Regions from separate parts of the Streptomyces sp. NPDC046881 genome, predicted to be linked through region 2. Evidence: riboswitches for the same ligand, from Rfam matches in the RefSeq annotation. Region 2 holds a riboswitch; each other region holds the start of a gene.
The links. Region 2 has a riboswitch for cobalamin ahead of ABZ923_RS32925 (CbtB-domain containing protein). Riboswitches for the same ligand answer to the same signal wherever they lie in the genome.

Region 1 (2,253 bases), on a different contig from region 2:
TTTCAGCAGTCGGCGCGCGGCGAGCGTGCTGCCGAGGGCGAGCAGGCCGACGCGGCGGGAGAGCCGTACGGCCCGGTCGATGTCGGTGACCCGGACCGGCCGTCCGGTGGCACCGTTGAGCACCGGGCGGTGCTCGACCCGGCCGCCGTAGGAGAGCGTCCCGCCCAGGCGGACGCCGAGGGCACCGGCGAAGGAGGCCTCCACAGGCCCGGCGTTGGGGCTCGGGTGCCGGTGCGCGTCGGCCTTCCAGGCGCGCAGGGCACCGCGCGGATCCGGTCCGGCCGCGGCGGCGAGCACGGCGGTCAGCCGGGCCCCCGGCCAGCCGGCGACGTCGTCGAGGCGGGCGGCGGCCCAGCCGAAGCGCCGGAAGCGGGGCGACCGGTGACCCACCATCGCGTCCAGGGTGTTGACCGCCCGGAACCCGAGCAGCCCCGGAACCCCGGCCACCGCACCCCACACGAGGGCGCCGACGACCGCGTCGGAGGTGTTCTCGGCGACCGACTCGACCACGGCCCGGGCGATGCCGTCGGCGTCCAGCGCCTGCGGGTCCCGGCCGCACAGGTGGGGCAGCCGCGCCCGGGCCGCCTCGACGTCCCCCGACTCCAGGGCGCGCCCGATCGTGCGGGCCTCCCGGGCGAGCGAGGTGCCGCCCACGACGGCCCAGGTGGCGGCGGCGGTCAGCGCGACGGAGGCGGTACGGGAGGGGCGTACGGTACGCGCGGCCAGTGCGCCGAGTGCGACGGCGCCGCCGGCGCACACGGCGGTGTGCAGGGCGCCCCAGCCGCGGTGGTCGTGCCACAACGCGCCTTCCGCGGCGCCCGCCGCCCGGCCGAACACGGCGACGGGATGTCCGCGGCGCGGATCGCCGAGAAGCAGGTCCCCGAGGACGCCGGCGGCGGCGCCGTACGCGTATGTGCGATCGGCACCCATCGGCTCAGCCGGCCGTGGGAACAGGAACGGGCCTGGTACGGGTCCTCGATCGGCAGCCGAGCATGGCGATATGTGTCCTCACTCAGGGTGTCCGCGCCCTGGTTCGACGTGAATCGGCGGTGAGAGTTCCTGGCTCCCGGGGTTCATTCCCCGGTGACAGTGGCGGGACCGCGCCGGATTCGCACCGGCTTCCTCTCCTGCCGCCGTACATGGCCTGGGCAGTCCACCACGTGCCCGGAACGGCCGTCAACCTGCCTTTGACCTGCGAGGGGAGAGTGTGCCGATCCCCACACCGCGGGGCGTGCGGGCCTGATGGGACAACGGCAGAGGCTCCCCTGCCCGACACGGGAAGGGGAGCCTCTCGGATGATCGGTCAGGCCTTGGCCACGATCAGGTTGATGCCGTACGCCACCGCCGCCGCGCACGCCGCGAAGCAGAGGTAGGCGCCGGTGACGGCGAGGCCGGCGGAACCGCCCTGCGCCACGGCCTTCTCACGGCGGTTCAGGCCCGCGATGCCGAGGGTGAACAGGGCCACCAGGCCCACCGTGACCACGAGGCTGACGCCGAACACGGAGCCCAGGGCTGCCCAGTCGATCTTCATAGTGCTTCCTTCGGTAACCGGGTGCTCGGGGTCAGACCGCGGCGGCCGGCGGGCTGGCCGGTTCGGCGGGGGCGGTGTTCTGCTGCGGGAACGCGAGGTCCAGCTCGGCGGCGACCGCGGCGGTGGGCGGCGGGATCACGGCGGCGATGGCGGTGGTGACCACACCGGCCGGCTCGTCGCTCTCCTCGACCACGTTGGTGTGGTCGACGACCTCGCGGCGGGAGATCTTCCAGATCGCGGCGCTCGCGGCGACGAGGAAGACGGCGACGACGGCGGTGCCCCAGTCACCCAGGCCGGTGACGGCCTCGGCACCCGCGCCGACCAGCGCGGCGGCCGGCAGGGTCAGCGCCCAGGCGACGAACATGCGGGTCGCGGTGGACCAGCGGACCACGCCGCCCTTGCGGCCCAGACCCGCGCCCATCACCGAGCCGGAGACGACGTGCGTGGTGGAGAGGGAGAAGCCGAGGTGCGAGGAGGCCAGGATGGCGGTCGCGGCGCTGGTCTGCGCGGCGAAGCCCTGGCGCGGCTCCAGGTCGGTCAGGCCCTTGCCCATGGTGCGGATGATGCGCCAGCCGCCGATGTAGGTGCCGAGCGCGATGGCCAGGCCGGCGGAGAGGATCACCCAGGTGGGAGGGTTGGAGCCGGGGGCGAGCGAGCCGCCGGCCACCAGGGCGAGGGTGATGATGCCCATCGTCTTCTGGGCGTCGTTGGTGCCGTGGGCC
Region 2 (2,253 bases):
CACCACGCGGCCTACGTGAAGGGCGCGAACGACACCGTGGAACAGCTCGCCGAGGCACGGGACAAGGACGCCTGGGGCTCGGTCAACGGCCTGGAGAAGAACCTGGCCTTCCACCTCTCCGGGCACATCCTGCACAGCATCTACTGGCAGAACATGACCGGTCCGAAGGACGGCGGCGGCGAGCCCCTGGCCGCCGACGGCGTGGGCGAGCTGGCCGAGGCGATCAAGGAGTCCTTCGGCTCCTTCGCCGCCTTCAGGACCCAGCTGTCCAAGGCCGCGGCCACCACGCAGGGTTCGGGCTGGGGCGTGCTCGCCCACGAGCCGCTGAGCGGCCGCCTGATCGTGGAGCAGGTCTACGACCACCAGGGCAACGTCGGCCAGGGCTCCACCCCGCTCCTGGTCTTCGACGCCTGGGAGCACGCCTTCTACCTGCAGTACAGGAACCAGAAGGTGGACTTCGTCGAGGCGATGTGGCAGGTCGTCAACTGGCAGGACGTCGCCCGTCGTTTCGAGGCGGCCAAGTCCCGCACGGACGTGCTGCTGCTCGCCCCGTGACGAGGGGTCTCCCGCGGGCGTACCGCGCGCGGGAGACCCGCCGCACGGCGGCCGGGTGACGGGCCGCCACCGGTGATGACATGATGACCGGCGACACAAGGCGACGGCGGTCCGAGGAAGCCGGTGCGAATCCGGCGCGGTCCCGCCACTGTGACCGGTGAGCGAGTTCCGGCAGGCCACCGCCCCCGACGGGGTGGGAAGGCGGGACGAGCGACGACCCGGGAGCCAGGAGACTCACGCGGTCGCCTCCTCATGCGACACCGGGGCGGATCTCCCCGGGAGGGGAGCGGCGCGGTATGCCCGACAGGCCGACGGAAAAGACAGCGGGCGGACCGGTGCCGTGCCGGGTCGTCGTGTGCCGGGACTGCTGCTGCGGCAGCCCCAAGGTGACGGGCGATCACGCGGCGCAGACCGCGCGGTTGCGGGCGGAGATGCCCGTGCGCGTCTCCGACTGCCTCGACGTGTGCGACCAGGCCAACGTCATCGTCGTACAACCCTCCACCGCAGGCCGGGCCGCCGGCGCGCGACCGGTCTGGCTCGGGCTGGTCAACGACCCCGACGCGACCGAGGACATCGTCGCCTGGGTGCGCGCCGGTGGCCCGGGCGTGGCTCCCCGGCCCGACATCCTCGACCTGTACGCCTTCACCCCACCGCGCCGGCGCGCGGAGCCCTGAGCCGGACCGGTCGGATCGCGCCACCGCCGACCCACCGGGCACACGGCCGTTCACCCGGCACGAGAGGAAGATCACGCCGGTCGGAGGCGGTCTTGGCGGGGCTCCGATCCCGCGGTACGGTCTGTCCGAAATCGACGACGGCATAACGGAAGCCGGTGAGAGTCCGGCACGGTCGCGCCACTGTGTGCGGGCCCCGCGAGGGTGCCCGTGAGTCAGACCCGGGGCCGTCGTCCTGTGCACCACCGAGATGGGACGCGAATTCCCAGAGGAGGTTCTGCCATGGCGCAGACCGTCGCCCAGCCGACCGCCACCACTCCCGCCGTCCCCGCGAAGCTGCCGCTGAAGGCGATAGCTCCCTGGGCGGTCTTCTTCGGCATCCTGATGCTGGTCCTGCTCTACTTCGTCGGCGCCGAGCAGGGCGCCACCTCCGTGCTCAACGGCACGGACGTCCACGAGTGGGTGCACGACGCCCGCCATCTGCTCGGTTTCCCCTGCCACTGACGCGAGGGGACACCGCCCGCCCATGAATTCCGCAACCGTACGGAACCTCCTCGTACGGGGCATGCTCGCCGGCCTCGCGGCCGGCGTGCTCGCCCTGATCGCGGCCTACTTCCTCGGTGAGCCGAGCGTCGACAAGGCGATCGGCTTCGAGGACGCCCACTCCCACGAGCACGGGACGGAAGTCGTCTCCCGCTCCCTCCAGTCCACCGCGGGCCTCGCCACCGGCGTCCTCGTCTACGGGGTCGCCTTCGGCGGCATCGCCGCGCTCGCCTTCTGCTTCGCGCTCGGCCGGGTCGGCCGGATCGGTCCGCGCGCCACGGCGCTGCTGCTGTCCGGCTGCGCGCTGCTCACCGTGTACGTCGTGCCGTTCCTGAAGTACCCGGCCAACCCGCCGTCGGTCGGCGACCCCGGCACCATCGGCAAGCGGACCGGCCTGTACTTCCTGATGATGCTGCTCGGCGTCCTCCTGGCGGTCGCCGCCACCCTCCTCGGCCGACGCCTGGCGCCCGCCCTGGGCACCTGG
Region 3 (2,253 bases), on a different contig from region 2:
CCCGGTCGTTCTTGGTGCGCGCGAGGATGCCCCGGGGCGCTTCCTCGGCGAACCGCTGCCTGGCCATGGCCTCGAAGTTCAGATCGGGCCCGGTGGCGTCCCTCAGCCGGATCGGCACGGGCACGGCGTGCTGCCGGGCGAGCAGTTCGGTGAGCCGTACCAGGACGGCCGTCTTGCCCGTGCCGACGCCCCCGACGAGCAGGTACGGCCTGCGGGTCTCACGCTGCCGCAGCCGCTGGGCGATGACCCGGGCGATCTCCTCGCGGCCCACGATCTCGGCGATGTCGGGTCCGGCGGTGGGCACCAGCTTGCGGGGATGCCTGCGCGCCTTCACGAGGTAGCGCCGCTTCGTCCACCAGTACCAGAAGAACAGGAAGAGGGCGGCGGCGATCGAGGCGGTGAGGACCGGACCGACGAAGCGGAGGATGACGTCGAATCCGCCCTGGTTGTCCTGGTTCGCCTTCCGCCACTTCTCGAACTCCGTCGTGTGGTGCGAGACCAGGATGTACACGCCCTCCGCGACCCACGCGAGGACGGCGAGCGCGGCACCGGCCCAGACGACCCGGAGGGTGTTGGTGTACGAGGCCCATCTACGCCACTTCCGGGGACGGGTGGTGTCGTGCCGGGCCTCCAGCCTGATGGTCAGATAGTGCCAGTAGGCCAGGAAGGAACCCCTGACCCGGCGCCACACCCGCCGGGGGTACAGCGTCGCCATCGGCGCGTTGCGGGGGCGCTGTTTGCCCGGCGGGTGACGGACGATCCTCGTCATGGTGCGTTCTCCTTCCGAGACCGGCTCTCGGCACGGAGGACCCCGCGGGCACCTACTTCCATGGAAACACGCACCGTCCGCCCCGCAACCCGGCAAACGGCCTCCGACACCGGACCGGCACAACATCTGGGGGTGCCACGGGAACCCGGCACTAGATGTATGCTCGTGATCGCTGTCGCCGCAGGGGAATCCGGTGCGAGTCCGGAACTGTCCCGCAACGGTGTACCTGCGTGTTCCCGCACGCCTGTTGAGTCCGAGGACCTGTCGGCAGCACACCCGGACGTCCGGTCCGGGTGGGTTCTGAAACGTCCGGGCCTCGTGGAGTGGGCCGGTGGACGCGACGCCGTGCGCGCTCGTGGCTGCCCCCTGCCCTCCGCCGGGCCCCCGTGCCGAGCGAGGGAGAGCCCCACGTGACCATCGCGCCAGCCGACCCGGCTTCAGTCAGCGAGCTGGAGACCGACGGTCCCGGTACCGCACTGCTGCGGACCCTGACCGAGCTGACCGCCGACCTGCCCGACGCCGACCCGGGCCGGATCGCCGCCGCCGCGCTGCGCGGCCGGTCCGCGCGGGCCGACGAGGCGGAGCTGCGTGAGCTGGCCACGGAGGCGGCCGCCGGCCTGATCTCCGAGGACCCCGCGTACTCGAAGCTGGCCGCCCGGCTGCTGACGCTCACCATCCGGGCCGAGGCCGCCTCGCAGGGCGTCACGTCCTTCACCGAGTCCATCGCGGTCGGCCACCGCGAGGGCCTGGTCGCCGACCGCACCGCCGAGTTCGCGCGTCTGCACGCCGAGCGGCTCGACGCGCTGGTCGACGCCTCCGCCGACGACCGCTTCGGCTACTTCGGCCTGCGCACCCTCCACAGCCGCTACCTGCTGCGCCACCCGATCACCCGCAAGGTCGTCGAGACGCCCCAGCACTTCATGCTGCGCGTGGCGAGCGGCCTCGCCGAGGACGACACGACCCGCTCGGTGGACGAAGTCGCGGCGCTGTACGGCCTGATGAGCCGCCTGGACTACCTGCCGTCCTCCCCCACCCTGTTCAACTCCGGTACGCGCCACCCGCAGATGTCGTCCTGCTACCTGCTGGACTCGCCGCTGGACGAGCTGGACTCCATCTACGACCGCTACCACCAGGTGGCCCGGCTGTCGAAGCACGCCGGTGGCATCGGCCTGTCCTACTCGCGCATCCGCTCGCGGGGTTCGCTGATCCGGGGCACGAACGGGCACTCCAACGGCATCGTGCCGTTCCTGAAGACCCTGGACGCCTCCGTCGCCGCGGTGAACCAGGGCGGCCGGCGCAAGGGCGCCGCCGCGGTCTACCTGGAGACCTGGCACTCCGACATCGAGGAGTTCCTGGAGCTGCGCGACAACACCGGCGAGGACGCCCGCCGCACCCACAACCTCAACCTCGCGCACTGGATCCCGGACGAGTTCATGCGCCGGGTCAACGCCGACGAGCAGTGGTCGCTGTTCTCCCCCGCCGAC

Region 1: another riboswitch for cobalamin. It lies ahead of ABZ923_RS09420 (cobalamin biosynthesis protein); the one in region 2 lies ahead of ABZ923_RS32925 (CbtB-domain containing protein).
Region 3: another riboswitch for cobalamin. It lies ahead of ABZ923_RS29120 (ribonucleoside-diphosphate reductase subunit alpha); the one in region 2 lies ahead of ABZ923_RS32925 (CbtB-domain containing protein).

The regions. Positions count from the first base shown of each region.
Region 1 is NZ_JBEYXJ010000013.1:44,267-46,519, forward strand. It holds gene ABZ923_RS09420 (cobalamin biosynthesis protein) at 1-930, opposite strand, end outside; cobalamin riboswitch at 1,031-1,173, opposite strand; gene ABZ923_RS09425 (hypothetical protein) at 1,304-1,531, opposite strand; gene ABZ923_RS09430 (inorganic phosphate transporter) at 1,563-2,253, opposite strand, start outside.
Region 2 is NZ_JBEYXJ010000101.1:25,499-27,751, reverse strand. It holds gene ABZ923_RS32935 (superoxide dismutase) at 1-555, shown strand, start outside; cobalamin riboswitch at 669-791, shown strand; gene ABZ923_RS32930 ((2Fe-2S) ferredoxin domain-containing protein) at 852-1,229, shown strand; cobalamin riboswitch at 1,331-1,472, shown strand; gene ABZ923_RS32925 (CbtB-domain containing protein) at 1,509-1,730, shown strand; gene ABZ923_RS32920 (CbtA family protein) at 1,753-2,253, shown strand, end outside.
Region 3 is NZ_JBEYXJ010000077.1:37,730-39,982, forward strand. It holds gene ABZ923_RS29115 (ATP-binding protein) at 1-769, opposite strand, end outside; cobalamin riboswitch at 919-1,053, shown strand; gene ABZ923_RS29120 (ribonucleoside-diphosphate reductase subunit alpha) at 1,180-2,253, shown strand, end outside.